DNA from 2 places in the Ideonella azotifigens genome. Region 2 is predicted to be linked to the other one. Evidence: predicted binding sites of a transcription regulator. Region 2 holds the regulator's gene; the other holds the start of a gene.

Region 1 (14,727 bases), on a different contig from region 2:
GCGCTCAATCTGATGCCGCTGGGCCGCTACGCGGCGATGCCGGACTTCATCGCGCTGGTGCTGGTGTTCTGGAATGTGCACCAGCCGCGCCGCGTGGGCATTGGCTGGGCCTTTGTGTTTGGCCTGCTGATGGACGTGCACGAAGGGGCGCTGCTGGGCCAGCACGCGCTGTCGTACAGCCTGCTGAGCTACTTCGCGATTGCGCTGCACCGCCGGGTGCTGGGCTTTGGCTGGGGTGCGCAGCTGCTGCACGTGCTGCCGCTGTTTTTCATCGCGCAGCTGGTCTCTCTGCTGATCCGCCTGCTGGCCGGCGACGCTTTCCCTGGCTGGCAGCTGGCGCTGGCGCCGCTGATCCAGGCCCTGCTGTGGCCGGTGGCGAGCTGGGTGCTGCTGGCGCCGCAGCGCCGGCCGCCGGACCCGGACAAGACGCGGCCGCTGTGAAACAGCGCATGCAAGAGTTGCCGGCATGACGGAGTTGCGCAATGTCGAGCGCGAGCTGGACAGGTTCCGGCTGCGCTCGGTCGCGGCGGCGTTTTTCGTGCTGATCGCCTTCGGGCTGCTGAGCTCGCGGCTGGTGTACCTGCAGGTCTACCGGCACGACGAACTGTCGACCCGCGCCGAGGCCAACCGCATCGCCGTGCTGCCGGTGGTGCCCAACCGTGGCCGCATCCTGGATCGCAACGGCGTGGTGCTGGCTTCGAACTACACCGCCTACACGCTGGAGATCACCCCGTCCAAGGTCGAGAACCTGGAAGAGACGATCAATGCGCTGACGCAGGTGGTGGAGATCCAGCCGCGAGACCGGCGCCGCTTCAAGCGGCAGATGGAAGAAAGCAAGAGCTTCGAGTCACTGCCCATCCGCACCAAGCTGACCGACGTGGAAGTGGCGCGCTTCCTGGCCCAGCGCTTCCGCTTTGCCGGCGTGGACATCAAGGCACGGCTGTTCCGCAACTACCCGCTGGGTGACACTGGGTCCCACATGCTGGGCTACATCGGCCGCATCAACCAGGCTGAGAAAAAGGCCATGGAGGATTGGGACGACGACGTGCTGGCCAACTACCGCGGCACCGAATACATCGGCAAGCTGGGGCTGGAGCAGAGCTACGAAAGCGAGCTGCACGGGGCGACCGGCTATGAAGAGGTGGAGACCTCGGCCGGTGGCCGTGCAGTGCGCCGGCTCAACAGCCGCCCACCCACGCCTGGCAACGAGCTGCACTTGTCGATCGACATCAAGCTGCAGGCGATGGTCGAGGAGCTGTTCGGCGAGCGCCGCGGCGCGCTGGTGGCCATCGACCCGCGCAACGGCGAGGTGCTGGCCTTCGTCTCGAAGCCGACCTTCGATCCCAATCTGTTCGTCGACGGCATCGATGCCGACTCCTGGCGCGATCTGAACGAGAACCCCGACAAGCCCTTGCTGAATCGGGCCATGCGCGGCACCTATCCGCCGGGCTCGACTTTCAAACCCTACATGGCGATGGCTGCGCTGAACACCGGCAAGCGCTCGCCCAGCGTGGTGATCCAGGACAACCTGACCTACAGCTTCGGCGGCCGCACCTTCGGCAGCGCCGAGGGCGACCGCGCCGGCCCCAAGGACATGCGCCTGGCCATCGTCACCTCCAGCAATGTCTACTTCTACAGCCTGGCCAACGAGATGGGCGTGGACCTGATCCACGATCAACTGGAACCCTTCGGCTTCGGCCGCAAAACCGACATCGACCTGGAAGGCGAGGTGACCGGCGTGCTGCCCTCGCAGGATTGGAAGCGTCGCTACTTTGCGAAGACTCCGGCGAACCAGAAGTGGTTTCCCGGCGAAACCATCTCGCTGGGCATTGGCCAGGGCTACAACAGCTTCACGATGCTGCAGCTGGCCACCGCCGTCTCGACGCTGTCGACAGGCGGCCAGCGCTACAAGCCGCGGCTGGTGCGTGAAATCGAGGACGTGGTCAAGCACGATCAACGCCACATCGCAAGCGACGCGCTGAGCGCGCTGCCGCTGCGGCCGGCCGATGTCGACGTGATCCGCAACGCGATGAACGGCGTGACGCTCGAAGGCACCTCGCGTGCGGTCTTCGCCGGAGCCGCCTACCAGAGTGGCGGCAAGACCGGCACGGCCCAGGCGATCGGCTTGCGAGCGGGGCAGACCTACAAGGACATCAAGGCCGACGAGCGCAAGCGCGACCACTCGCTCTACATCGCCTTCGCGCCGCTCGAAGCGCCCCGCGTCGCGCTGGCCCTGATCGTCGAGAACGCCGGCTTCGGCTCGACCTCGGCCGCGCCCATCGCGCGCCGCGTGTTCGACTATGTGCTGAGGAACGAGTACCCCAGCGAAGAAGACATGGCGCTGGTGCGCCAGGGCAAGGCCACCGCGCCGGTCGGCAAGCCGCGCAACCCGGCGGACATTCCGCTGCCCACCGGCACCGGCGCCAGCGTCGCAATGGGCCTGGTGCCCACGCCCGAGCTGGCCGCCAGCGAAGCTGCCCTTGCAGCCAGCAGCGCTGAAACGCCTGCTTCCGGCGCTGCTTCTGCCGCAGCGTCCGCTTCCGCCCCCGCCCCCAAGCCGGTGCCGCCCAAGCCGGCCAGCGCGGTGCTGCCGGTGCTGGCGCCGGCACCCAAGCCCAGTTCGGGAGGCCCGCCATGAGCCCGCAGGGCCGCCCCAAGGGCGAAATCGCAGCGCGTCAGCGCGAAGGGATACACCAGTGAGCGTTGTGCTGGAACGTCCACCGCTGTGGCGCCGCGTGCTGCCGGTCTTCTACGGCTTCGACCTGCCGCTGCTGCTGGGGCTGGGGCTGCTGGGCGGCATCGGCCTGGTGACCATGTACTCGGCCGGCTACGACCACGGCACCCGTTTCGTCGACCACGGCCGCAACATGCTGTTGGCGCTGTTCATCCTGTTTGCCGTGGCCCAGGTGCCGCCGCAAAAGCTGATGCGCGTCGCCGTGCCGCTGTACACCGTTGGCGTGGCACTGCTGATCGCCACCGCGTTGTTCGGCGTGACCAAGAAGGGCGCGACACGCTGGCTGAACGTGGGCATCGTGATCCAGCCCAGCGAGTTGCTGAAGCTGGCGATGCCGCTGATGCTGGCCTGGTGGTTCCAGAAGCGCGAGGGCCAGCTGCGCACGCTGGACTTCGTCGTCGCCGGGCTGTTGCTGCTGGTGCCGGTGGGCCTGGTCGTCAAGCAGCCGGACCTGGGCACCGCCATCCTGATCCTGTCCGGCGGCCTGTACGTGATCTATTTCGCCGGCCTGTCCTGGAAGCTGATCCTGCCGGTGCTGCTGGCAGGCGCCATCGCCGTCGCAGCGCTGGTGATGTCGGGTGACCGCATCTGCCAAGACGACGTGAAGTGGCCTGCCATGCGGGACTACCAGAAGCACCGCGTCTGCACCCTGCTGGACCCGACCACCGACCCGCTGGGCAAGGGCTTCCACATCATCCAGGGCATGATCGCCATCGGCTCCGGCGGCCCGACCGGCAAGGGCTTCATGAAGGGCACGCAGACCCATCTGGAGTTCATTCCCGAGCGCACCACCGACTTCGTGTTCGCCGCCTATGCAGAAGAATTCGGCCTGATGGGCACGCTGGGCCTGATCGCCTGCTTCACCTTCGTGCTGGCGCGCGGCCTGGTGATCGCCGCGCAGGCGCCCACCGCCTTCACGCGGCTGCTGGGCGGTGCGCTGACGATGAGCTTCTTCACCTACGCGATGGTCAACATGGGCATGGTCAGCGGCATCCTGCCCGTCGTGGGCATTCCGCTGCCCTTCATCAGCTACGGCGGCACCGCGATGGTCACACTGGGCTTGGCCATGGGCATGCTGATGTCCATCGCCCGCAGCCGGCGGCTGATGCAAAGCTGAGGCCTTCGGGCGAGCCGCTTCAGTTCCGGCGCCAACGCGCCGAAATGCCAGGGGTGCGGGGCTTCCTCGCGAGGAAATCCCATGGCTGCTGCCCTGCCCCTGTTCCGTTTCCCCCAGCTTGCCATGCTGACGCTGCTGGCGGCCTGCGCGCTGCCTTCGGCCTTTGCTGGCGACGAGATCGTCACCGACCGGCCGGACTTCGTCGAATCCAGCGACGTGGTCGGCCGCGGCCGCTTCCAGATCGAAACTGGCTTCAGCAGCGAGCGCCAGGACGGCAGCGGCCTGAAGACCCGCACCCGCAGCACGCCGACGCTGCTGCGCCTGGGCGTCAGTGACGCGCTGGAACTGCGAATCGAGACCGACGGCGCGATGCACAGCCGCACGCAGGACACGACCGCCGACACCACCACCACCCACGGCTTTGCCGACACCTCGCTGGGCCTGAAGTGGCGCATGCAGGAGGGCGACGAAGAGACTGGCGCACCGGGCATGGCCTGGCTGCTGCACGCCGACCTGGCTTCGGGCAGCCGCGACTTCCGCGGCCAGGGCGTGCGCCCTTCGCTGCGCTTTGTCGCCGAATGGGATTTGCCGCACGACTTCTCGGTCGGCGTGATGCCGGGCTTGGTCGCCGACAAGACCGAGGACGGCAAGCGCTTTGCCGCCGGCATCTTCGCCGTCACCTTGGGCAAGGGCTGGGGGCCGGCCTGGCACAGCTTCGTCGAAATCGCCGGCCAGCAACTCGCCGCCAAGCACAACGGCGGCAAGGTCGTCAGCCTTGACTTCGGCGCCAGCTACCTGGTGACCGATTCGCTGCAGCTGGACCTCGCCGCCTCGCGCGGCCTGACTCGCGAAACCGCCGATTTCCAGTGGGGCGCCGGCGTCTCCATCCGCTTCTGAACTGCTACGCCGCCGGCACGGCTGGCGCGATCGGGAAGCGGCAGGTGATCAAGGTGCCCAGGCCTTCGTGCTGCGGCGTCTGGCGGGCGTATTCGATGCTCACCGTGGCGCCATGCTTGTCGGCGATTTCCTTGACGATGGCCAGGCCCAGGCCGCTGCCATCCACGTTGGTGCCCAGGCCGCGGTAGAACGGCTGGAAGACCAGCTCGCGCTCGGCCGGCGCAATGCCCGGGCCGTTGTCCTCCACCTGCAGCACCATGACCTGGCCAAACGGGTCGGCGAACACCCGCACCGTGACCGTGCCGCCCTCGGGGGTGTACTGCAGTGCGTTGTCGACCAGGTTGCGCACCAGCTCGCGCACCAGCAGCGGCTGGCCCAGCAGCTTCGCCACCCGCTCGCTGGCATCCGGGCCCTCGTAGCCCAGGTCGATGCGCTTTTCCATGGCCCGCGGCACGAAGTCCTGCACCGTGTCGATGGCCAGCCGCACCAGGCCGAACACCTGGCGCCGCTGGGCCTGTTCGTGGTCCTCGGCGCGCGCCATCGCCAGCAGCTGGTTGACCATGTGGGCCGCACGCTGGCTGGACAGCGAGATCTGCTGCAGCGAGCGGCGCACCGAACGCACGTCGCCACCCGCATCGATCTCGCGCTGGGCCAGCTCGGCCTGGGTGCGCAGCCCCGCCAGCGGCGTCTTCAGCTGGTGCGCAGCGTCGGCCAGGAAGTGCTTCTGCGCGCCCATGCTCTGGTCCAGCCGGGCCAGCAGGTCATTGATCGAGCGCACCAGCGGCGCCACTTCCTCAGGCGCGTCGTGTTCCTCGATCGGGCTCAGGTCGTGGCTCTCGCGCTGGCGGATGCGCTGCTGCAACTGGTTCAGCGGCGCAATGCCACGCGCCAGCGCAAACCACACCAGCAGCACCGCCAGCGGCAGGATCACGAACTGCGGCAGGATCACGCCCTTGATGATCTCGGTGGCCAGGCGCGAGCGCTTGTCCAGCGTCTCGGCCACCTGCACCAGCGCGACCGGCCACGGCTGCGAAGCGTTGCCGTCCACCTGCAGCGGCCGCAGGCTGACCACGCGCACCGGCTCGCCGCGCACCTCGGCGTCGCGCCAGGCCAGCTCGCCCGGTGCGCTGCGCTCGCCGTCGACCGGCGGCAGGTCACGGTCACCGGTGATCAGGCGGCCCTGGGCGTCCAGCACCTGGAAATACACCCGGTCGACTTCGTCGCTGCGCAGCAGCACCGCGGCCGATTCCGGCAGCCGCACCGGCAGGCCAGGATTGGCCGCCAGCTCCACCGCCATCTGGCGCGAGACCATGTGGGCCAGCTGGCCCAGGTCGCGGTCGTAAGGCCGGGCCGCGATGTTCTGCGCCACCAGCCAGGTCAGCGCCACGCTCATCGGCCACAGCAGCAGCAGCGGCGCCAGCATCCAGTCGAGGATCTCACCAAACAACGAGCGTTGTTCGCGTGGCGTGCTGCTGTCGGCCGAAGGCGCAGGGCGGGCGGAGGGCAACAGCCGCATGGGCCTCTAGGCGGCGATTTTTTCGAGGCAGTAGCCCAGGCCCCGCACCGTGGCGATGCGGATCTGGCCCTGCTCGATCTTCTTGCGCAAGCGGTGGATGTAGACCTCGATCGCGTTGTTGCTGACCTCTTCGCCCCATTCGCACAGCCGGGCCACCAGCTGGTCCTTGCTGACCAGCCGACCGGCGCGCTGCAGCAGCACTTCCAGCAGGCTGATCTCGCGCGCCGACAGATCGATCATCTGGTCATTGATGTAGGCCACGCGGCCGGTGGCGTCGAAGGTCAGCGGGCCGTGCTTGATGACGCTGGAGGCCGTGCCCAGGCCGCGCCGGGTCAGCGCGCGTACCCGCGCTTCGAGCTCCTGCAGCGAAAACGGCTTGGCCATAAAGTCATCGGCCCCCAGGTCCAGGCCCTTGACACGCTGCTCGACCGAATCGGCCGCAGTGAGGATCAGCACCGGCGTGGAGGTGCCGCGGGCGCGCAGCTTGCGCAGCACTTCCAGGCCATGCAGCTTGGGCAGGCCCAGGTCCAGGATCACCAGGTCGAATTCGTGGGCCGCCAGGGCAGCGTCGGCCTCGCTGCCGTTGCCGACCTGGTCCACCGCATAACCGGCGCCGCGCAGCGAGCGCAGCAAGCCATCGGCCAGGACCTGGTCGTCTTCGGCTATCAGGATGCGCATTGCCTTGTCTCCTCGCAGCCTGCTGGCCGACTCGTTTGATTCTAGGTGGCGAGGTTCACAGTGCCGCCCACGCGACATGATGCAATCTCGCAAATCGTGGCGCCAAGATACTGTACGAATATCCAGCTTCTGCCATAATCGCGGCCATCACCAGGAGAGACTTGCATGAATGCCCCCGCCCCCGCCAATACGCTGAACCCCGAAAAGTCCAAGGCCCTGCAAGCGGCCCTCTCGCAAATCGAGAAGCAGTTTGGCAAGGGTTCGATCATGCGCCTGGGCGATGGCGAAAAGATCGAGGACATCCAGGTCGTCTCCACCGGCTCGCTGGGCCTGGACGTGGCGCTGGGCGTCGGCGGCCTGCCGCGCGGCCGCGTGGTCGAGATCTACGGCCCTGAGTCCTCGGGCAAGACCACGCTGACGCTGCAGGTCGTGGCCGAAATGCAGAAGCTCGGCGGCGTGGCCGCCTTCATCGACGCCGAACACGCGCTGGACATCCAGTACGCGCAAAAGCTCGGCGTGAACCTGCAGGAACTGCTGATCAGCCAGCCCGACACCGGCGAGCAGGCGCTTGAGATCGTCGATTCGCTGTGCCGCTCCGGCGCGGTCGACCTGATCATCGTCGACTCGGTCGCCGCACTGACGCCCAAGGCCGAACTCGAAGGCGAAATGGGCGACTCCTTGCCCGGCCTGCAGGCCCGGCTGATGAGCCAGGCGCTGCGCAAGCTGACCGCGACGATCAAGAAGTCCAACTGCATGGTGATCTTCATCAACCAGATCCGCATGAAGATCGGCGTGATGTTCGGCAGCCCGGAAACCACCACCGGTGGCAATGCGCTGAAGTTCTACGCCTCGGTGCGACTGGACATCCGCCGCATCGGCTCGATCAAGAAGGGCGAAGAGGTCATCGGCAACGAGACCCGCGTCAAGGTCGTCAAGAACAAGGTCGCTCCGCCGTTCAAGGAAGCCGAGTTCGACATTCTTTACGGCGAAGGCACCAGCCGCGAAGGCGAGATCATCGACCTGGGCGTGCAGGCCAAGATCGTCGACAAGTCCGGTGCCTGGTATTCGTACAACGGCGAGAAGATCGGCCAGGGCAAGGACAACTCGCGCGAATTCCTGCGTGAAAACGCCGACCTGGCGCGCGAGATCGAAAACAAGGTGCGCGCTGCACTGGGCGTGCCGCTGCTGAACGCGGCGGCGGGCACTGCGGCAGCATGAACCGCGGCCAGCAGCCGGCTTGAGCCGCCGCTGGCACTTGGCGGTGGCGCCAGCCATCGCCCAGGCGTCATCTCCTGGCGCCTTCTGCCCGTCCCGCCGTGAAGACCGCTCCTCCCAGCCTGAAGGCCCAGGCGCTGGCACTGCTGGCGCGGCGCGAACACAGCCGTGCCGAGCTGCGCACCAAGCTGCTGGCCCATGGCCGCAAGCGCCTTGCCTGGCTGGCCGAAGACCAGCGCCGCGCGGCCGAGCGCGCCGCCGGCCTGGATTTCGCCACCGCCTTTGGCCTCGATCCGGCCGCATCCAGCTCATCGGCCGGGCCGGATGACGATGGGGATGCCGGCATGCACGAACTGGCGCAGGAAAACCTGGGCGCAGAGGTCGACGAAGTGCTGGACTGGCTGGAAGCGCAGCGCTATCAAAGCGACGCCCGCTTCATCGAGAGCCGCGTCAACGCCCGCGCCGGCAAGCTGGGCCAGATGCGCATCAAGCAGGAACTGGCGCAGCATGGTGTGGCGCTGGATGCCGAAACCGCGCTGCAGCTGCGACAGACCGAGCTGGCACGCGCCCGCGAGGTGTGGCGCCGACGCTTTGGTGACACCCCTGCAAGCGAAGCTGCCGAAAGGGCCAGGCAGATGCGTTTCCTCGCCGCGCGCGGCTTTGCTGGGGACGTGGTGCGGCGGGTTGTGGGCGACAGGGAAGACGACTGACTCGCACTGCTCGCGGGCATCCAGGTGATGCCCGAAACCAGGTACATGCGGGTTACACGCTGCTCGTGAGGACTGGCCTCGCGCCGGCAAGTCATCAGGTCACTTGAGGGAACGGGCATGCTGCGATGCAGCAAGGGTGTAAAATCTTTGGTTGTCTGGCCCGGTTCGGGGCAGCTGTCCCCATGCCTTTGCCCGCTGCATCCCCCACCCGCCAGCTGAAGCACCACCGTGCGATCAGCGTGACCGTGTTCGCTCGCGACGACGGGCTGTGGGAAGTCGACGCCCGCATTACGGACATCAAGACCCACCCGATCAGCACCGCCAACGGGGTGCGCCCGGCTGGCGAGCCAGTGCACGACCTGCTGCTGCGGCTGGTCGTCGACACCCGCTTCAACATCCTCGAAGCGGGCGCAGAATCCCGCGCCACGCCCTATCCGGGCCATTGCAACCAGCACGGCGACGCCTACGGCAGGCTGGCCGGGCTGAACCTGATGCAAGGCTTCAAGCGCGCGCTGCGCGAACGCGTGGGCGGCGTTCGCGGCTGCACCCACCTGACCGAAATGGGCGACCTGCTGCCCACCGCTGTCGTCCAGGCTTTTGCCGGCGAGGTGCTGGACACCCACGGCCAGGGCGACGAACCCCCTTTCCAGCTCGACCGCTGCCACGCCCTCGTCACCGATGGCGAGGTGGTCAGACTGCACTATCCCCGCTGGTTCCGTCAGGCCGCCGCCGACGAAACTGCCGCAAAATTGCGCGCCGGTCCCGCTGGCAGCATTTCCCGCTGAGCCGGCACTGCCGCTGCTCCTTCCCCGTTTTCGCACTCACGCAAAGACCCTCCCATGAAGATTCACGAGTACCAAGGCAAGGAAATCCTGCGCCAGTTCGGTGTGCCGGTGCCCAAGGGCATCCCGGCCTTCAACGTGCAAGAGGCGGTGGAAGCCGCCCAGAAGCTGGGCGGGCCGGTCTGGGTCGTGAAGGCCCAGATCCACGCTGGCGGCCGCGGCAAGGGCGGCGGCGTGAAGCTCGCGCGCACGATGGACGACGTCAAGGCCATCTCCGAGCAGATCCTCGGCATGCAGCTGGTCACGCACCAGACCGGCCCGGAAGGCCAGAAAGTGCGCCGCCTCTACATCGAAGAAGGCGCCGACATCAAGAATGAACTCTACGTCTCGCTGGTCACCGACCGCGGCACGCAGAAGGTCGCCTTCATCGCTTCGAGCGAAGGCGGCATGGACATCGAGGAAGTTGCGCACTCGACCCCCGAGAAGATCGTCACCGAGATGATCGACCCGCTGGTGGGCCTGACGGCCGAGCAGAGCAGGAAGATTGCCGCAGCCATCGGCCTGACCGGCGCCTCGGTGGACCAGGCCGTGGACCTGTTCGCCAAGCTCTACAAGTGCTACATGGACACCGACGCGTCGCTGGTGGAAATCAACCCGCTGAACTGCGACTCCAAGGGCAACCTGATCGCGCTCGACGCCAAGTTCAACTTCGACGCCAACGCCCTGTTCCGCCACCCGGAAATCGTCGCCTACCGCGACCTGGACGAAGAAGATCCGGCCGAAGTCGAAGCCTCGAAGTTCGACCTGGCCTATATCAGCCTGGACGGCAACATCGGCTGCCTGGTGAACGGCGCCGGCCTGGCGATGGCCACCATGGACACCATCAAGCTGTTCGGCGGCGAGCCGGCCAACTTCCTGGACGTGGGTGGTGGCGCCACTGCCGAGAAGGTCACCGAAGCCTTCAAGATCATGCTGAAGAACCCGGAAGTCAAGGGCATCCTGGTCAACATCTTCGGCGGCATCATGAAGTGCGACACCATCGCCACCGGCGTGATCACGGCCTGCAAGGCGGTGAACCTGTCGGTGCCGCTGGTGGTGCGCATGAAGGGCACCAACGAAGACCTGGGCAAGAAGATGCTGGCCGAAAGCGGCCTACCCATCATCGCGGCCGACACGATGGCCGAAGCGGCCACCAAGATCGTCGCCGCCGTCGCCTGACTCCCATCCACACCATCGCACCACGCCCGAGCGCCGGGCCGCCCCAAGCTGGGCGTGATCCCCTCGGGGGATCGGGTGCGGTACACCGCATACGAGGGGCACCATGTCCATTTACATCAACAAAGACACCAAGGTCATCACGCAGGGCATCACCGGCAAGACTGGCCAGTTCCACACCCTGGGCTGCCAGGCTTACGCGAACGGCAAGAACGCCTTCGTGGCCGGCGTGAACCCGAAGAAGGCCGGCGAGAAGTTCTCCGACATTCCCATCTACGGCAGCGTCAAGGAAGCCGCCGGCCAGACCGGCGCGACCGTGTCGGTGATCTACGTGCCGCCGGCAGGCGCCGCGGCCGCGATCTGGGAAGCCGTCGAAGCCGACCTGGACCTGGCGATCTGCATCACCGAAGGCATTCCCGTGAAGGACATGCTGGAAGTGCGCAACAAGATGAAGGCCAAGGAAGCTGCCGGCGGCAAGAAGACGCTGCTGCTGGGCCCGAACTGCCCCGGCCTGATCACGCCGGAAGAAATCAAGATCGGCATCATGCCCGGCCACATCCACCGCAAGGGCCGCATCGGCGTGGTCTCGCGCTCGGGAACGCTGACCTATGAAGCCGTGGCACAGCTGACCGAAATCGGCCTGGGCCAGTCCAGCGCCGTCGGCATCGGTGGCGACCCAATCAACGGACTGAAGCACATCGACGTGATGCAGGCCTTCAATGACGACCCGGACACCGACGCCGTCATCATGATCGGCGAGATCGGCGGCCCGGACGAGGCGGAAGCCGCCCGTTGGTGCAAGCTGAACATGAAGAAGCCCATCGTCGGCTTCATCGCCGGCGTGACCGCGCCTCCCGGCAAGCGCATGGGCCATGCCGGCGCGCTGATCTCCGGCGGCGCAGACACGGCCGATGCCAAGCTGGCGATCATGGAAGAGTGTGGCTTCACCATCACCCGCAACCCGTCGGAAATGGCCAAGCTGCTGAAAGCCATGCTGTAAGGTCGGCGCCGACAGCCTAGGGATGTCCGTAGTACCACGGACAGCCACCTGACAGGCTTGCCTAGAATCCAGGGATCGATCGCAAGGTCGATGCCCTGCGCAAGGGCCTGATGCAGACGCATCAGGCCTTTTTCATTCGGCCATCAGGCGGCCGGGGCCACCGCCACCCACAACATCATTCTTCGGGAGAACCCACGCCATGGACATCACTTCGGCCGCCTTCTGGGCCGCCCTCGGCTCCATCATCCTTGCGAACGTGCTGCTTTCGGGCGACAACGCAGTGGTGATCGCCATGGCTGCCCGCGCCCTGCCGGCCAACCAGCAGAAGAAGGCCATCTTCTACGGCAGCGCCGCCGCCATCGTGATGCGGATCGTGCTGACGCTGCTGGCGGTCAAGCTGCTGGCCATGCCTTACCTGAAGCTGGTGGGCGGTGTGGCGCTGGTCTACATCGGCACCTCGCTGCTGCTGGAGAACGACGATGAGGACGACGCACACGGCACCGGCCACACCAGCCTGATGACGGCCATCCGCACCATCCTCGTGGCCGACCTGGTGATGAGCCTGGACAATGTGCTGGCCGTGGCCGCCGCCGCGCACAACAACACGCTGCTGCTGATCCTGGGCCTGGGCATCAGCATCCCGCTGATCATCTTCGGCTCGACGATGCTGCTGAAGGTCATGGACCGTTTCCCCATCATCATCACGCTGGGCGCTGCACTGCTGGGCTACCTGGCCGGTGAAATGGCCTTGACCGACCCGGGCGTGGTCTCACTGATCGGACCGCAGCCGGAAATCGTGCCAGAGATCGCCGGGGCCATCGGCGCCGTGTTCGTCGTTGCGCTAGGCCACTTCCTGAAGCAGCGCGCGCACCGCGCGGCGCAGGCCAAAGCCAGCTGAAACAAGGCCGCTTTCCGCTGACAAACCCCGCCACCCGGCGGGGTTTTCCTTTGGTGTCCCGCATAATGGCGGCCTGAAGGGGAGTAGCTCCCATCGGCAGGTCGTCAATACGGGGTCGCAAGCCCCCGGTCTGTCGGACAAGCTGGCCGCAACAGCCGCTTGTCGAGCAAGACCTTCGACACGCCCGCGCGACACGCGTCGGGAGTTCGAAGGCATCCCCGTCCGGTTGATCCGGCGCGTCTTTGGCTCTCGCCCGATCACAGGGTGTGTCGTACCCACCGACAACCTGGAGCACACACATGGAATTCCTGTCCGCCCAATGGTTCTCAGCGCTGCTGGCCATTGTCCTGATCGACCTCGTCCTGGCCGGCGACAACGCGATCGTCATTGCCCTGGCCGCCCGCGGCCTGCCCAAGCACCTGCAGGGCAAGGCCATCCTGTGGGGCACCGTGGGCGCCATCGTCGTGCGCTCGCTGATGACGGTGGTCGTGGTCTGGCTGCTGAAGATCCCCGGCCTGATGCTGGCCGGTGGCCTGGGCCTGGTCTGGATTGCCTACCAGTTGCTGGCCTCCAACGACGAAGGTGGTCATGAAGGCGGGGGCGCCACCACCTTCTGGGGCGCGATGAAGACCATCGTCGTCGCTGACGCACTGATGGGCATCGACAACGTGCTGGGCGTGGCCGGCGCGGCGCATGGCGCCTTCGACCTGGTCATCATCGGCCTGCTGATCAGCGTGCCCATCGTGGTCTGGGGCAGCAGCCTGGTGCTGAAGCTGGTGGACCGTTTCCCCGCCATCACCTACATCGGCGCCGGCGTGCTGGCCTTCACTGCCGCCAAGATGGTGATCGACGAGCCGCTGCTGGACGCGGTATTCGATGCCTCGCTGCCCACCCGCTTGCTGACCTATGCGGTGGTGGTCGTCGGCGTGCTGGCTGCGGGCTGGTGGCGCAAGCGCCGCGCCAACACCAACGCGGCCCAGCCCGGCGTGGCTCACTGAGCGCCGCACCGCATCCACCCGTGGAGGTATGCCACCCCGCGGGTGGGCGAGTCCCAGGACCTGACGGGGCTGCCGCTGTGCTAAGGTCAGCCAGCCCCAATTCACCCAAGGGAAACGCCAACGATGGCAACCGCCCAACCGGGCTTCTGGCAGCAGCTGTTCCGCCGCAACCAAGGCGCCAGGCAGCAAGCCTGGCCCGCCACCAGCCAGCCGCCGCCCAGCGAACCGGCCACATCCGCGGCATTGCCGGCAGCGCCAGCGCCGCCGCTGGGCAAACTGGCCGGCTACACGCTGCAGCGGGTGCTGGTGCAGGGCCCCCAAGGTGCGCTCTACCTGGCAGACGCGCCGCGCACCGGCGAGCCCGTCGCGCTGAAGACGGTGAGGCTGCAAGGCAGCGAACACACCCGTGAGCGCTTTCTGCACGAAGCCGAAACGGCAGCCCGCCTGCAGCATCCGCACATCGTGCAGACCTTCGCATCGGGCGTCGTCAGCCAGTCGCACGAAGCGCATGGCTGGATCGCGATGGAATGGGTGCCAGGCGGCGACCTGATCCGTTACACCACACCCGGGCAACTGCTGCCGGAAGGCTTGGTGCTGCAGATCGGCGCGGCCATGGCAGAGGCACTGGCCCATGCGCACCGGCAAGGCGTGGTGCACCGCGACCTGAAGCCGGCCAACGTGATGTTCAACCCGGCCAACGGCATGCTGAAGCTGGGCGACTTCGGCTGCGCCCGCCTCAGCGACGCCGAGCGCAGCCGCAGCGGGCTGATCGTCGGCACGCCCGGCTACATGGCGCCCGAGCAACTCAGCGGCCTGCCGCTGGACGGGCGCTGCGACCTGTACGCGCTGGGCGTGCTGCTGTTCGAGCTGCTGACCGGCCGGCTGCCGTTTGCCCATGCCTCGATGGGCCAGCTGCTGGTGGCGATTGCCACTGAACCCGCCCCGCGGCTGGATGCCTTGCGCCCCG
Region 2 (14,727 bases):
CTTTCAAGACCGCGGGCTAACCCTAGGCCCAGTTAAACTTGAGCGGATGAGCATTTCCGACCCGAAGTCGGCTGGCAGCGCGCGATTGCGCGACCAGCGAGACTACCTGCGCTTGCTGGGCGCCCGTGTGACCGGCGGCGCCGCCAACCAGATGTTGATGGTGGCGCTGGGTTGGCAGATGTATGACCTGACCGGCAGCGCCTGGGAGCTCGGCATGGTCGGTCTTGCCCAGTTCCTGCCGGCACTGCTGTTGACCTTGCCGGCGGGGCACCTCGTTGACCGCCATGACAGGCGCCTGCTGGTGGCTGGCAGCATGAGCCTGCAATGCGTGGTGGCGGCGTGCCTGGCGCTGTCCAGTGTCGGCGGATGGGTCGGGGCCAACCTGATCCTGCTGCTCTCGATGCTGCTGGGCATGGCACGCGCGCTGCAGATGCCAGCCCAGCAAGCCTTGACGCCTACGCTGGTGCCGCCAGCGCTTTTGCCGCGCGCCGTGGCCGCCGCGAGTTCGGCCATGCAGGCCTCCATCATTGCCGGGCCGGCGCTGGGGGGCGCTTTGTATGCGCTCGGCCCCCGTGTCGCCAGCCTGTTCGGCCAGGGCGCAGCGGCGGATGCCGGTGTCGCCGGACAGGCCATGATTGGCGCGCACTGGGGTGCCGCGGTGGTCTACAGCCTGTCGCTGCTGCTGCTGCTTTCGGCGGTGTGGTGCGTGCTGGCGATCCGGCACCGGCCGGTCCAGAGCCTGCGCCCCGCGCCCGATCTGGCGCAGCTGACGGCCGGCATCCGTTTCATCTGGCAGCGGCCAGTGGTGCTGGGTGCCATTTCGCTGGACCTGTTCGCCGTGCTGCTGGGTGGCGCAACCGCCTTGCTGCCGATCTTCGCGCGCGACATCCTGCACACCGGCCCCGAGGGCCTGGGCCTGCTGCGGGCGGCGCCTGCGCTGGGCGCCGTCATCATCGGCGTATGGCTTTCGCGCATGCCCATCACCAGCCGGGCCGGGCATTGGCTGCTGGGCGCGGTGGCGGTCTTTGGTTTTGCGACCATTGCGTTCGCGCTGGCAACCTCGTTCTGGTTCGCCTTTGTGGTGTTGGCCATCAGCGGCGCGGCCGACATGTTCAGCGTGGTGATTCGCCAGTCACTGGTGCAGCTCGAGACGCCTGACGACATGCGCGGCCGGGTCGGCGCGGTGAATTCGGTGTTCATCGGCGCCAGCAACCAGCTCGGCGAGTTCGAATCGGGCGCCACCGCGGCCCTGCTCGGGCCGGTTGGCTCGGTGCTGCTGGGTGGCTTCGGCACGCTGCTCGTCGTGGCGCTGTGGTGGAAGCTGTTCCCGGCGCTCGCACAGCGGGATCGCCTGCAGCCCGAGACGGCACCGGTTTGACGCGGGGTCGGTTTGCGCTGTCAGGCCGCGGCCTGAGAGCGCGCCCAGACCTGCCGCTTCGCGTCAGGCCCCCCGAGGGGGATGAGAAAACTTGGGGCGGCCCTGCGTTTTCTCATGAGCCTTGTGGTTCCGCGTGCCGCGGCGCCGGGTGCAGCTCGCCGTGCACTTGCTTGCGCTGCGCGGTGTAGTCCCACCAGGGCCGGGGCGCGGCGCCCTGCATGAAATCGACAATCGCCATGAAGGTGTCCAGCACGCAAGGGTCCTGGTGCTTGCCGGTCAGTTTCTCCAGTTGGCGGTAAAGCTGCAGCGCGTCGTGCCGGGCCAGTTCGGCCGGATGCAGGATGCCCAGCGCGCGCAAGTCGCCGGCCATCGCCGGGCCCACGTTGGGCAGCTGCTCCAGCCGCTGGCAATCGGCTGCGGAGGCAGCTTTTGGGCTCTTGATCGCGCTCATGGGTTTTGACCTCGTCGGGGGCTCGCCTGCAGGAATACCTCCGGCCAGCGGGGTCAGAACATCATGTTCTGACGCAGCAGGCCCACCGCAATGCCTTCAATCTCGAAGGACTCGCCTGGCCTGACCTGGATGGGTTCGAAGTCCGGGTTCTCGGGCAGCAGCTCGATCAGCCCTGCGCTGCGCTGGAAGCGCTTGACGGTGACTTCATCGTCCAGCCTGGCGACGACGATCTGGCCGTTGCGGGCTTCGCTGGTCTTCTGCACCGCGAGCAGGTCGCCGTCGACGATGCCGGCGTCCCGCATGCTCATGCCCTTGACCTTCAGCAGGTAGTCAGGCCGGCTGGGGAACAGGCTGGCTTCGAGCAGGTAGGTCTGCGAGATGTGCTCCTGCGCCAGGATGGGGTGGCCGGCGGCCACGCGGCCAACCAAAGGCAGCGTGAGCTGCGCCAGGCTGGGCAAGGGCAGCGAAAACTGCTTGCCGCGCGCCTCGTTGAGCGCGCGTAAAGTGCCGCTCTGCAGACGAATGCCACGGGACGTGCCGCCCACCAGTTCGATCACGCCTTTGCGGGCCAGCGCCTGCAGATGTTCTTCGGCCGCATTGGGCGACTTGAAGCCCAGCTCGGTGGCGATTTCGGCCCGCGTGGGTGGGGCGCCAGTGCGTTCGATGGTGGTTTGCACCAGGTCGAGAATCTGCTGCTGCCGGGCGGTGAGCTTGGGACTGTCCATGAGCTTGCAGCCAGCGCGGGCGGGCTGAGGTTGTATCCAGTATCTGTATTTTTATCCAGACTTCCACAAAATGCAAAACGAATCAGTGGCCGTGTCCCATGTGGTGTTGCTGGGAACGGGCGGCACCATCGCCGGCCAGGCCGGCCGGGCCGATGACAACGTCGGCTACACCGCAGGGCAGATCGGCGTGGCGCAACTGCCGGCCGCGGTGCCGGCGCTGTCGCGCTTCTCGCTGCAGGCCGAGCAACTGGTGCAGCTCGACAGCAAGGACATGACGCACGCCGTGTGGCAGCAACTGGCGCTAGCCGTTGAACGACATCTCGCGCGGCCCGATGTGGCCGGCATCGTCATCACCCATGGCACCGACACGCTGGAGGAAACCGCCTGGTTCCTGCAGCGCACGCTGGCGCCGAGCAAGCCGGTGGTACTGACCGCGGCGATGCGGCCGGCGACCGCGCTGCTGGCCGACGGGCCGCAGAACCTGCTGGACGCCGTGACGGTGGCCGCCAGGCCTGGTGTGAGCGGCGTGCTCGCGGTGCTGGCCGGCCGGGTGCATGGGGCGCTGGATGTGCGCAAGTGGCACGGCTACCGCGTCGATGCGTTCAGCTCTGGTGATGCCGGTCCGCTCGCGCTGATCGAAGAAGGCGTGCTGAAGCCCTTGCGGCCCTGGCCGACGGACGAGGCCTTGCCGGCGCGCTGGCAGGCACCGGTGGCCGAGTGGCCGCGGGTGGAGATCCTCGCCAGTCATGCCGGCAGCGACGGTACCTTGGTCGAGGCGCTGCTCGGACTGGGCTGCCGCGGGCTGGTGGTGCAGGGCACGGGCAACGGCACGGTGCACCAGTCGCTGGAGCTTGCTTTGTGCAAGGCAGTCGCACAGGGCGTGGCTGTGCTGCGGGCCAGCCGCTGCCTGGGCGGCGGCGTGGTCGGTGCACCGGCCGACGCATTGCCAAGCGCCGCCGAGCTGACACCGGCCAAGGCGCGGGTGGAGTTGCTGCTGCGCCTGCTGGTGGGCGAGGGCGCAGGCGCTTGATGCGCCCATGAAAAAAAACGATGCGGGTGGCCCCGCATCGGCGCTCAGCTGTCAGCTGTCAAACGATACCGAGCGGCGCGTGATGCGCCGCCTCGGGCTCACTGAGCCGGCTTGAAGACCTGGTTCACGAATGGCGAGCCGCCCAGGTCGTTTTCGTCGAAGGCGAAGACGAAGATCTGGTTCGGGTTGTCCAGGCCGCCTACGTTGGCGAGGAAGTCGTTGTCGTTGGCGATGTAGAGGGTGTGCTTGGTCACGCCGTCGATCACCACGTCGTCGCCGAAGGCCATGCCTTCAAGCTTGGCGGGGATCTGCGTGTCGGCAAAGCCGGCGGCCATCAGCGTGGCGGCGATGTCCAGGAACAGCGTCTTGGTGACGGCAAACGGCTGCAGGTTGGCGGCGCCGCTCAGGTCGCTGATGTCGGTGGCACCGGCCAGGCTGAGCTTCCAGATCTGCTTGATCACCGCCTTGGAGCCATCGCCCAGGCCCTTGCCGTCGCGCTCCAGCACCAGGAATTCGTGGTTGTTCAGCGCCAGCAGTTCGCTGCTGTTGTAGTTCTTGTTGGTGGCGGCCAGGTGGTTGTCGTAGGCGTATTCGTGGGTCGCGCCGGTCTTCACGTCGATGGTGATGATGCGGTTCATGTTGCCGCCGTCACCGCCGTCCTGGATCAGCGGACTTTGCTCGAAGCCGACCAGGGTCTTGCCGTCCGGCGTGATGGCCAGGCCTTCCATGCCCTTGTTGGCCACCCGGCCCGAAGTGTTGCCGCTGATCTCGGCGGCACCTTGTGACGACAGGTTGGCCGCCGTGAACTTGGCCGGCAGCGTGAACATGCCCACGCGCTTGCCGGTCGTGCGGTTGAAGGTGTAGACGTAAGGGCCGTACTCGTCGGTGATGTAGACGAGGTTGGTGCTCTTGGAAACGCGAATGCCTTCCGGGTCAAGGCGAGCGTTCAACGCATCGGTCGAATTGCTGCCGGCAGCGAAGTTGTCCGAGCGGCCGGTGAAGTAGTGCTTCTGGCGGGTGTTCGCGGTGGGCACGGCCGGGCCGTAGTTCAGCGCGTCGGTCGAGAACAGTGGCGTGGTCTTCTGCAGCGTGATGCTCAGATCGAACGGCAGGCTGCCGCTGGTGGCGGGGCTCAGGCTCAGGTCCAGCGTGTGGAAGCGGGGGATGAAGGTGGTCGTGTCGTCCACGGCCGGATTCCACGCATTGGCGTTCGGGCCGCGGTCCGGCATGGCCAGGAAGGTGCTGCCGCCAGCCCAGGCCAGGCCTGAACCGATGCCGCCCAGCAGGTTGGCACTGACGCCGCTTTCCAGCGTGTTGGTGAAGCCGCTCAGGTCGGCGCTGGTGGCGGGCAGGCTGCCCTTGGCGATCAGCGTGACGGCGGCCTGGGCCGGCGACACGGCGGCCAGCGTGGTGAAGGTGGCGGCGGCCAGCGCGAGGGTCGAGATCGTGGCGTTTTTCATGACTGCTGAAGTTCCTCGTAAGAGGCCGGCAGTCTGTGGCGCCCGCGTGACGTCATCGTGACAACGCCGACCGAAGCGAGGCCTCGGTCGGCGCTGGATCGGGACCGCCCGGCGAGCCGGGCGCTTCGGCTTCAGACCACCGTGAGGCTGACGTCGATGTTGCCGCGGGTGGCGTTCGAGTACGGGCAGACCTGGTGCGCGGCGGCGACCAGCGCTTCGGCGGCGGCCTTGTCCATGCCCGGGATGCTGATGGACATCGCGACCTGGATGCTGAAGCCGGTCGGGATCGGGCCGATGCCGACCTTGGAAGTGATGGACACCTCGGCCGGCAGCGAGATCTTCTGCTTGCCGGCAACCGCCTTCATCGCGCCGATGAAGCAGGCCGAGTAGCCGGCAGCGAACAACTGCTCGGGGTTGGTGCCGGCGCCGCTGTCGCCGCCCAGTTCCTTGGGCGTGCTGAGGCTGAGCGACAGGCGGCCGTCGTCCGAAGCGGCGGTGCCGGTGCGGCCACCGGTGGCAGTGGCGGTGGCGGTGTAGAGGACTTTTTCGAGGGCCATGTTGATCTCCTGTTGAACGTTTGAGGGAGGAAGGGAAAGGTTCAGGCCTGGGCCTGTAGAAGTTGCTCCCGCAGCACCCTCAGGCGCTGGGTGAGCTGGGAAATCTCGTGCAGTTCGCACTGGATGGCGCACGCAACAGTGGGTGGGATGCGCAGTGCCTGCTCGCGAAGCTGGTGGCCGGCACGGGTGGGCTGCACGCGCACGCGGCGCTCATCCCCGGCGTCCCGCTGGCGGGTAATCAGGCCGGCGGCTTCCAGGCGCTTGAGCAGCGGTGTGAGCGTGCCGGAATCAAGGTTCAGCCGTTCACCCAACGCCGAGACGGTCAGCGCGTTGCCTTCCGGCTTCTGCTCCCACAGCACCAGCATCACGAGGTATTGCGGATAGGTCAGCCCCATCGGCTCGAGCAGCGGCTTGTAGAGCTTGGTCATCGCCAGCGAGGTCGAATACAGCGCGAAGCACAACTGGTGATCCAGCGCCAGCCAGTCGGCAGACGCGGTGTTCGCGGCGGCGGAGGTGGGGCCGTGTTCGGTGTCCATGAGTATTAATGTAGCTCGCAATTAAATTGCACACAACTTAAATGGTCTTTGCCTGACCACGTCGGCCGCAGCGCGGCTGTGCAGAGAGCGGCTCCGTAGAATGGGGGATGCCTTTTGTTCACCTGCGCAGCCACACCGAGTTCTCTGTTGTCGACGGCACCTTGCGGATCGATGACGCCGCCGCCGCTGCCAAGGCAGACCAGCAGATCGCGCTGGGCATCAGCGACCTTGCCAACATGTTCGGCACGGTGAAGTTCTACAAGGCTTGCCGTGGCAAAGGGGTGAAGCCCCTGATCGGCGCAGATGCTTGGGTCGAGCCGCTGGACAGCAGCGGCGACAAGCTGCCCAGCCGGCTGCTGTTGATCGTGCAGAACAAGCAGGGCTACCTGAACCTGAGTGAATTGCTGGCGCGCGCCTGGACAAGCAACGTGCAGCGCGCGCAGGCCTGGTTGACCTGGGACTGGCTGCGTGAGCTGGGCGAGGGTTTGATCGTGCTGTCGGGCGCCGAGTTCGGCGCCGTCGGCCAGGCCTTGCTGGCGGGTGATGCGGCCCGCGCCAGCGCTGCGGCGCAGGAGATCTCTGCCTTGTTCCCGCGCCGCTTCTACCTGGAACTGCAGCGTGGCGGGCTGCCGCACCACGAGGCGCTGGTGCGCGCCACGGTGCCGCTGGCGGCCGAGCTGGGCCTGCCGGTGGTCGCCACGCATCCGGTGCAGTTCCTGGAGCCGGCCGACTTCGAGGCGCACGAGGCGCGGGTGTGCGTGGCCGAAGGTGAAACCCTGGCCAACCCGCGCCGCGTCAAGCGCTTCTCGCGCGAGCAGTACTTCAAGTCGCAGGCCGAGATGGAAGCACTGTTTGCCGACATCCCGTCGGCGATTGCCAACACGATCAAGATCGCCGAGCGCTGCAGCCTGACGCTGGTGCTGGGCAAGCCTCAGCTGCCGAACTTCCCGACGCCGCTGCTCGAAGACGGCACGCACATGCCGATCGAGCAGTTCTTCCGCGAGGAAAGCTACGCCGGCCTGGAGCAGCGGCTGGCCATGCTGTACCCGGACCTGGCCAAGCGCGACGCCGAGCGCCCGCGCTACCTGGAACGCCTGGAGTTCGAGCTGAACACCATCCTGAAAATGGGCTTCCCGGGCTACTTCCTGATCGTGTCGGACTTCATCAAGTGGGCCAAGGCCAACGGCTGCCCGGTCGGCCCGGGCCGGGGTTCGGGCGCCGGCTCGCTGGTCGCCTACGCGCTGCTGATCACCGACCTGGACCCGCTGCTCTACAACCTGCTGTTCGAGCGCTTCCTGAACCCGGAACGGGTCTCGATGCCCGACTTCGACATTGACTTCTGCCAGGGCAACCGCGACCGCGTCATCGATTACGTCAAGGACAAGTACGGCCGCCAGGCGGTGAGCCAGATCGCCACCTTCGGCACCATGGCGGCCAAGGCCGCGCTGCGCGACATCGGCCGGGTGCTGGGCATGGGCTTCGGCCATGTGGACAGCATCGCCAAGCTCATTCCCGCGCCGCCCGGCAAGACGGTGACGCTGGCCAAGGTGCCGGAGAAGCCGGACGACAAGCTGATCTACGCCCGGCTCGAAGCGCCTGAGCTGGAAGTGCGCGAGAAGAACGAGGAGGAAGTGGCCGAGCTGCTGAGCCTTGCCGCCCGTGTCGAAGGCATGGTGCGCAACATCGGCATGCACGCCGGCGGCGTGCTGATCGCGCCCGGCAAGATCACCGACTTCTGCCCGCTCTACCAGCAGCCCGGCAGCGACTCGGCCGTCAGCCAGTACGACAAGGACGACGTCGAAGCCATTGGCCTGGTGAAGTTCGACTTTTTGGGCCTGGCCACGCTGACCATCCTGGAGCAGGCCAAGGACTTCATCGTCGCGCGTTACCCGGAACGCAAGGACTTCAGCTACGAGACGCTGCCGCTGGACGACAAGGCCGTCTACAAGCTCTTTTCCGATGGCCTGACCGAGGCGGTGTTCCAGTTTGAATCGCGCGGCATGCAGGGCATGTTGCGGGACGCCAAACCCAGCCGGCTGGAAGACCTGATTGCGCTGAATGCGCTGTATCGCCCGGGCCCGATGGACCTGATCCCCAGCTTCGTTGCGCGCAAGCACGGCCGCGAGCCTGTGGAGTATCCGCATCCGCTGGTGGAGTGGGTGCTGTCCGAGACCTACGGGATCATGGTCTACCAGGAGCAGGTGATGCAGACCGCCCAGGTGCTGGGCGGCTACAGCCTGGGTGGCGCGGACATGCTGCGCCGCGCGATGGGCAAGAAGAAGGCCGAGGAGATGGCCGAGCACCGCGAGATCTTCCGCAAGGGGGCTGCGGGCAACAACATCCCGCAGGACAAGGCCGACGAGATCTTCGACCTGATGGAGAAGTTCGCGGGCTACGGCTTCAACAAGTCTCACGCCGCCGCGTACTCGCTGCTGGCCTACCACACCGGCTGGCTCAAGGTGCACTACACGGCCGAGTTCTTCTCGGCCAACATGACGATCGAACTCGGCGACACCGACAAGCTCAAGGTGCTGCTGGCCGATGCGCAGAAGAACTTCGGCATCAGCTTCGAGCCGCCGAACGTCAACAACGGCGTCTACCGTTTCGAGCCGATGCCGGGCGCCGCCGGCCGCAAGCGCATCCGCTACGGCCTGGGCGCGATCAAGGGCACGGGGCAGGGCGCGATCGAGGCCATCGTCGCGGCGCGCGAGGCCGATGGTCCGTTCACCAGCCTGTTCAACTTCTGCAGCCGGGTCGACAAATCCCGTTGCAACAAGCGCGTGGTGGAGGCCCTGATCAAGGCCGGTGCCTTTGACGAGTTGCACCCCGACCGTGCCTGCTCGCTTGCCAGCATCGGCCTGGCCTTCGACTGGGCGGAGACACAGGCGGCCAATGCAAACCAGGGTGGCCTGTTCGATTTCGACGATGGCAGCTCGCACGGCTCGCACACCCAGGAGCCGCCGCTGGTGGCTGCCGAACCCTGGAGCGTGCGCGAGAAGCTGACGTTGGAGAAAGCGGCGATCGGCTTCTACCTCTCGGGTCACCTGTTTGACGAGGACGAGACGGAGGTGCGCCAGTTCTGCCGCCGCCGCATTGCCGACCTGATCGACGCCAAGGAGCCGCAGCTGCTGGCGGGCATCGTCAGTGACCTGCGGGTCATCAACGGCGCGCGCGGCCGGGTCGGCATCTTCAAGCTGGACGACAACAGCGAGCCCATAGAGGCGGTGGCCAACGAGGAAATGCTGGACCGCTACCGCGATCAGCTGCGCGACGACGAATTGATCGTCGTGCAGGGCAAGGTGCAGAACGACCGTTTCTCTGGCGGGCTGCGGCTCAACGTGGCCCAGGTCTGGGGCCTGGCCGGCGCAAGGGCGCGGTTTGGCCGGCACCTGAGCGTGGCGCTGGGCGAAGGCAAGTCACCGGCGATGGCCGAGGTGGTGCGCAGCCACCCCGCCAAACGCGAGCAGAGCGAGGAGGGCGACCTGGTGCATGGCCTGCCGGTCCGCGTGAAGCTCACGCTGCCGGGCGCCGACGCCGAACTGGAGCTGGGCGAGCAGGGCCGCTTCTGGCCTACCAACGAGGCACTGGCACAGTGGCGCGTGGTGACGGGTGGCCAGGCGCGCATCGTCTACGAATGAAGCCGGCGTAAGAATTGGTGTCTTTGGGCCTTGTCTGACAACGTGGGCGCCGGGTGCTGCGTTGGTCAGGCATGTTCAACACCGATGCCCCGACGCTCCGCCCCCAAGCGGCCCGTCGCCTCCCCATGAAAACAGCTTTTCCTGTGGCCGCGGCCCTGCTGGCATGTGGCCTGGCGGCATCCGCACCCTCGGCCCAAGCCTCGGTGGGCGTGTCCCTGTCGGTCGGCCAGCCCGGCTTCTACGGCCAGATCAACATCGGCGACTACGGGCGTCCGCAGGTCTATGCCGCAGCGCCGGTCTGGGTGAGCCCGGCGCCGCGCTGGGTTGCCCCGCCGCCGCCGATGTACCTCTACGTGCCGACGGTGCACCGAGCCAACTGGCGCTATTACTGCGGCCGCTACAACGCCTGCGGCCGGCCGGTCTACTTCGTGCGCGAGGACTGGTACCGCAGCCGAGTAGTGCCGGTGCACTACGAGCGCCGTGCATATCCGTACGAGTACCGCGACCGCTATCACGACAACTATCACGGTCACTACGACCATGGCTACGGCGGCGCACCGCGCCCGCCTTACGGTGGCCCGCCCCCTGGCGGCCCGTCCGGCCCGCCCACGATGCGCGGTGGCAACAACCCGTATTGATCCTTGGACCTGACCGCGAAAGCCCGGATTTGACGGGCTGTGGGGGGATTGTTCACGGCGCAGCGCCGCGCACCGCGGCCTAGACTGCGGCGATGTCCTCCCCTCCTGTCACCGGCCTGGTCCTGACGGGTGGCGGCGCGCGCGCCGCCTACCAGGTCGGTGTGTTGCGTGCCGTCTGCCAGATCCGCCGCGAAGCCGGTTGCTCGCGCAGCGAGAACCCGTTCCCTGTCATCACCGGCACCTCGGCCGGTGGCATCAATGCCGCGGCCCTGGCGGCGGGGGCGGACGAATTCGAGCTGGCCGTGGCCAGGCTGGCGTACATCTGGTCGCGCTTCAAGGCCGAGCAGGTCTACCGCACCGATTCGCTGGGCGTGATCCGCACTGGTGCAGGCTGGTTGACGATGATGTCCATCGGCTGGGCCATCAAGCGCTGGCGCAAGCTGCGCCCGCGCTCGCTGCTGGACAATTCGCCGCTGAACGAATTGCTGGACAATCTGGTGCCGGTGTCCCGGGTGCGGGAGTTGATAGAGCGCGGCCATGTGCGCGCGCTGGCCATCGCGGCGTCCAGCTACAGCACGGGCCACCACGTGACCTTTTACGATGCCGCCGAGCCGGTGCCGGGCTGGGTGCGCTCCCAGCGCCTGGCGGTGCACGGACCGATCACGGCCAGGCATCTGCTCGCGTCATCGGCGATCCCGTTCGTGTTCCCGGCGCAGTCGGTGAGTGTCGACGACGGGCCGCAGTGGATGGGCGACGGCAGCATGCGGCAGACCGCACCGATCTCGCCTGCGGTGCACCTGGGTGCCGACCGGGTGCTGGTGATCGGAGCCGGCCGCATGCATGAGCCGCCTGCCACCGAGCCGGTGGCCAGGGGCGAATATCCCAACATGGCGCAGATCGCCGGCCATGCGATGTCCAGCATCTTCCTGGATGCCTTGTCGGTCGACATCGAGCGATTGCAGCGCATCAACCACACGCTGGGCCTGCTGCCGCCGGAAGCGAAGCGCCACACGCATCTTCGCCCGATCGACATCCTGGTGATCTCGCCCAGCCAGCGGCTGGACGACATTGCCGCACGCCACATCAACACCTTGCCGCTGCCGATCCGCGCCTTGCTGGGTGGCGTTGGCGTCAGTGGCATGGGCCGCACGGCACGCGGCTCGGCACTCGCCAGCTACCTGCTGTTCGAGAGCGATTTCACGCGCGAGCTGATGGCGCTGGGCGAGGCGGACACGCTGGCTCGCCGCGACGAGGTCAAGGGCTTCCTCGGCTGCTAACGAGATGCCGCTGGCTTGACCGCCGCTGGGTAGGTTTGGCCCCGCACCGTCAGCCCCGAGGCCGACAACTTGCCGGCTCGCACCGGGCCGATGCCGGCCATGCGTTGCTGCAAGTCCAGCCAGTCCTTGAACGGCGCCTTTGCGCGCTCGGCCAGCAGCCGGCCCGACAGGTCCGGTCCGATGCCGATGACCATCTCCAGCTCGGCCTGGTTCGCGGTATTGACCTCGGTGCTGGCCGCGAAAGAGGGTGCCGCTGCAAACAGCGAAATCAGCAGCGCGAAGGCGAGCGTGGCACGAACAGGTTTGCGCGCGGTCATGGTTCCTCGCTTTCCACAGGGCTGCGGGGCCGGAATTTCTCGTCAAAATCAGCCAATGATGACCGACTCCGCCGACGCCGCATTGAAAGTCTATGTCGGCTGCGCGCCGCCTCAGCATGTGGCCGCGCAGGTGCTGGCGCACAGCATCCTGCGTCACGCCAGTTTGCCAGTCGAGATCCTGCGGCTGGACGATTGCCTGGCAGGCCAGCCCGTGCCCGCGTCCGGCCACACCCTGTTTTCGCTGCAGCGATTCTTCATCCCGCAGCTCAGTGGCCACCACGGCCTGGCGGTTTACCTGGACTCGGACATGCTCGTGTTCCACGATCTGTGCGAGCTGCTTGAGTTGCGCGCCGTGGGTTCGGCCGTGAGCTCGGCCGAAGCGCCGCCTGAGAGCGGCCGGCGCCGGCAGTTCAGCGTGATGGTGATCGACTGCGCATTGGCGCGATGGGACCCGGTGGAGATCCACCGCCTCGCGCAGCAGCGCTACCGCGAGGTGATGACCGAGCTCGAGTTCGAGCCGTCCAAGACCGTCTGCCTGCCTTACACCTGGAACTCTTTGGAGCGTTTCGAGCCTGGCAAGACCCGGCTGCTGCACTTCACCGCGATGAACCTGCAGCCCTGGCTGTCGTCGAGAAACCCGCTGGCGCCGGTGTGGATGGACGCGCTGTTCCTTGCGTTGCAGGACCACTTCGTCAGTGCCGATGCGGTGCGCGATGGCATTCGCCAGGGCTGGTTCCGGCCTGGCCTGCTGTGGCAGGTGGAGCATGGTGAACGCGACCCGCGCCAGTTGCCGCTGCGCCTCCGGCTCGCAGAGGCGGTTTACCGGCCGCCCCACAGGCCCGCGCTGCTGACAGCGGCCAGGCAGCGCCTCACACGGGCCCTGAAGCGGGCCTGATCCGCCGCGCGGCGTGCGTCACTTCGACGCGAGCCGGGTGAGCACTTGCTGCCATTGGTCGACCACCTGCGGCAGTTGCCAGCGTGACTGGATCAAGTCCACACCGCGGGCCACCTGGGACTGGCGCCACGCGGGTTCGCGCAGCAGGCGCTCAAAGCCCGCACCCCAGTCGTCCAGGCAGCAGCAGTCGGCAAATTCGCGGTAGCTCGGGATGCTGTCCGCCACCACGGCCAGGCCGTGCAACAGCGCGGTGGCCACGCGGTTGTTCGTCTTGCACAAGGTGAACGGGTTGGGCGTGATGGGGATCACTGCCACGTCGTGCATGGCAAGCGCCCTGGACACAGTGTGAGGCTGCCAGGGCAGGTAGTGCACCGGCACGCGCCAGCCCTGGGTGAGCGTGTTGAACTTGGGGCGGTGGTTGCTGATGACCGTGAGGCTCAGCGGCAGCGCGGCATGCAGCCGCTCCAGCACTGGCCTGAGCTTGGCCAGGTCCGCCATGCCGCCGCTGGCGTATGGCACCCCGTGCTGGCCGAACCAGACCAGCTTGCCGCCCGGCTGCCCGGCGAGCCAATGCTGCAGGCGCAGCAACTCCCATCCGTCCAGCGGATGCCGCCAGCGGGCGAGCGGCGCGGGCTTGTGGGGCGGCTCGGCCGCATCGCCGATCACGGCCATCTGTTGGCGGATGCGTGCCTCGGCCTGAACCACTTCGGCCAGCGCGTCGCTGGAGACGATGACCTGGTCCACCGCCGCCAGCGCAGCCAGCAACTGCTCGCGGCGAGCCTGCCAGCGCGGCGCGTCAGGTTCCGCATGCAGGTGGTTGTCGCACAGGTCCAGCACCAGCCGCGTGCCGTGTGTATCGCTCAGTGCGAGCGCATGGGCCAGGCTGGCGCTGTCGTAGCGTTTAGAGAGGACCAGCACCGAGGGGGGCGGCCGATTCGAGCCGGGTTGGTAGAGGACAGCCGAGGCACCGCGCTGCTGCAGCTGCTCGATGATCTGCGCGCAGCGCAGGCGAAATCCTGCGTTGCCGGGCTTGGTGGTGTGTGGCCACCAGGCCCAAGTGCTGGGCACGCCAGGCCGTGGCGCCTGAGCGATGCCCTGGTCGCTCATTCGTGCCAGTGCGCCGCAATCCAGCCGGCCGGCTTGGCGTGGCGCCAGTTGCCGTTGCTGCGGCCCACCAGCGCGTCCGGCGGGTTCATCACGCCGTGGAACACGACGATGCGGGCGCCGGCCGGCACTTGCGGTGCACGCAGGTAGTTCAGCGGGAACTTCGGGATGCTGTGGTACTTGAAGCTGCAGCACCACTCGGCCGGCCAGTAGGCCAGCTTGCCCTGGCGGTGCATGACCTCGGACAGGAAAGCCTGCTCGTTGCGCAACCGGGCGCGGATGTCGGCCTGGTCGCGCAGGAACTCGGCCAGCACGTCGGCATGCGCACCGAGCCGGAAGCGGTAGACCGAGGAGTTGCCTGTGATGCGCCAGGGGCGCTTCCAGTCGTGGATGATCAGGAACTCGCCCGGCTGCTCGAAGAAGGGTGTGATGTCGGCCACGATCACCACGTCCAGGTCCAGGAACAGCGCGGTGCCTGTGAGGCCGTGCAGGTCCGCCTCGAAAGTGGTCAGCTTGGTCCAGCCGCGCTCGGGAATGCCAGGCGGCAGTTCCAGCTTCGGGATGGGCAGGCATTCGACTTCGCTGCGCACGCCGCGGCCGTCGTCGGTCAGGCAGACGAAGCGGAAGTCGCCGCGCAGGTGGCGGCGCACCATCGCATAGAGCCGGTTGACGTACTCAGGGCCGTACTTGCTGCCCCACTTCATGCAGAGCACGACCCGCG

Evidence for each region. Region 2 encodes LexA, which represses DNA repair genes until DNA is damaged. Its sites were predicted from a motif close to ACTGTATNNNNATACAGT; they were not measured.
Region 1: a site for LexA is predicted at 7,052-7,069, ahead of recA (recombinase RecA). Genes of this name have one in related genera too.

What each region holds. Positions count from the first base shown of each region.
Region 1 covers NZ_JAJNKD010000002.1:232,011-246,737, forward strand. The annotation lists gene mreD (rod shape-determining protein MreD) at 1-441, shown strand, start outside; gene mrdA (penicillin-binding protein 2) at 467-2,638, shown strand; gene rodA (rod shape-determining protein RodA) at 2,697-3,851, shown strand; gene LRH25_RS05695 (transporter) at 3,933-4,748, shown strand; gene LRH25_RS05700 (sensor histidine kinase) at 4,753-6,264, opposite strand; gene LRH25_RS05705 (response regulator) at 6,271-6,942, opposite strand; gene recA (recombinase RecA) at 7,108-8,160, shown strand; gene LRH25_RS32990 (regulatory protein RecX) at 8,259-8,867, shown strand; gene LRH25_RS05725 (DUF2889 domain-containing protein) at 9,050-9,652, shown strand; gene sucC (ADP-forming succinate--CoA ligase subunit beta) at 9,707-10,867, shown strand; gene sucD (succinate--CoA ligase subunit alpha) at 10,971-11,864, shown strand; gene LRH25_RS05740 (TerC family protein) at 12,064-12,762, shown strand; gene LRH25_RS05745 (TerC family protein) at 13,062-13,760, shown strand; gene LRH25_RS05750 (serine/threonine-protein kinase) at 13,884-14,727, shown strand, end outside.
Region 2 covers NZ_JAJNKD010000005.1:185,928-200,654, forward strand. The annotation lists gene LRH25_RS13470 (protein kinase domain-containing protein) at 1-20, shown strand, start outside; gene LRH25_RS13475 (MFS transporter) at 47-1,378, shown strand; gene LRH25_RS13480 (helix-hairpin-helix domain-containing protein) at 1,491-1,829, opposite strand; gene lexA (transcriptional repressor LexA) at 1,883-2,554, opposite strand; gene LRH25_RS13490 (asparaginase) at 2,625-3,584, shown strand; gene LRH25_RS13495 (esterase-like activity of phytase family protein) at 3,683-5,044, opposite strand; gene LRH25_RS13500 (organic hydroperoxide resistance protein) at 5,176-5,601, opposite strand; gene LRH25_RS13505 (MarR family winged helix-turn-helix transcriptional regulator) at 5,643-6,137, opposite strand; gene dnaE (DNA polymerase III subunit alpha) at 6,245-9,775, shown strand; gene LRH25_RS13515 (hypothetical protein) at 9,901-10,413, shown strand; gene LRH25_RS13520 (patatin-like phospholipase family protein) at 10,506-11,690, shown strand; gene LRH25_RS13525 (ComEA family DNA-binding protein) at 11,687-12,007, opposite strand; gene LRH25_RS13530 (glycosyl transferase) at 12,066-12,902, shown strand; gene LRH25_RS13535 (glycosyltransferase) at 12,921-14,009, opposite strand; gene LRH25_RS13540 (glycosyltransferase) at 14,006-14,727, opposite strand, start outside.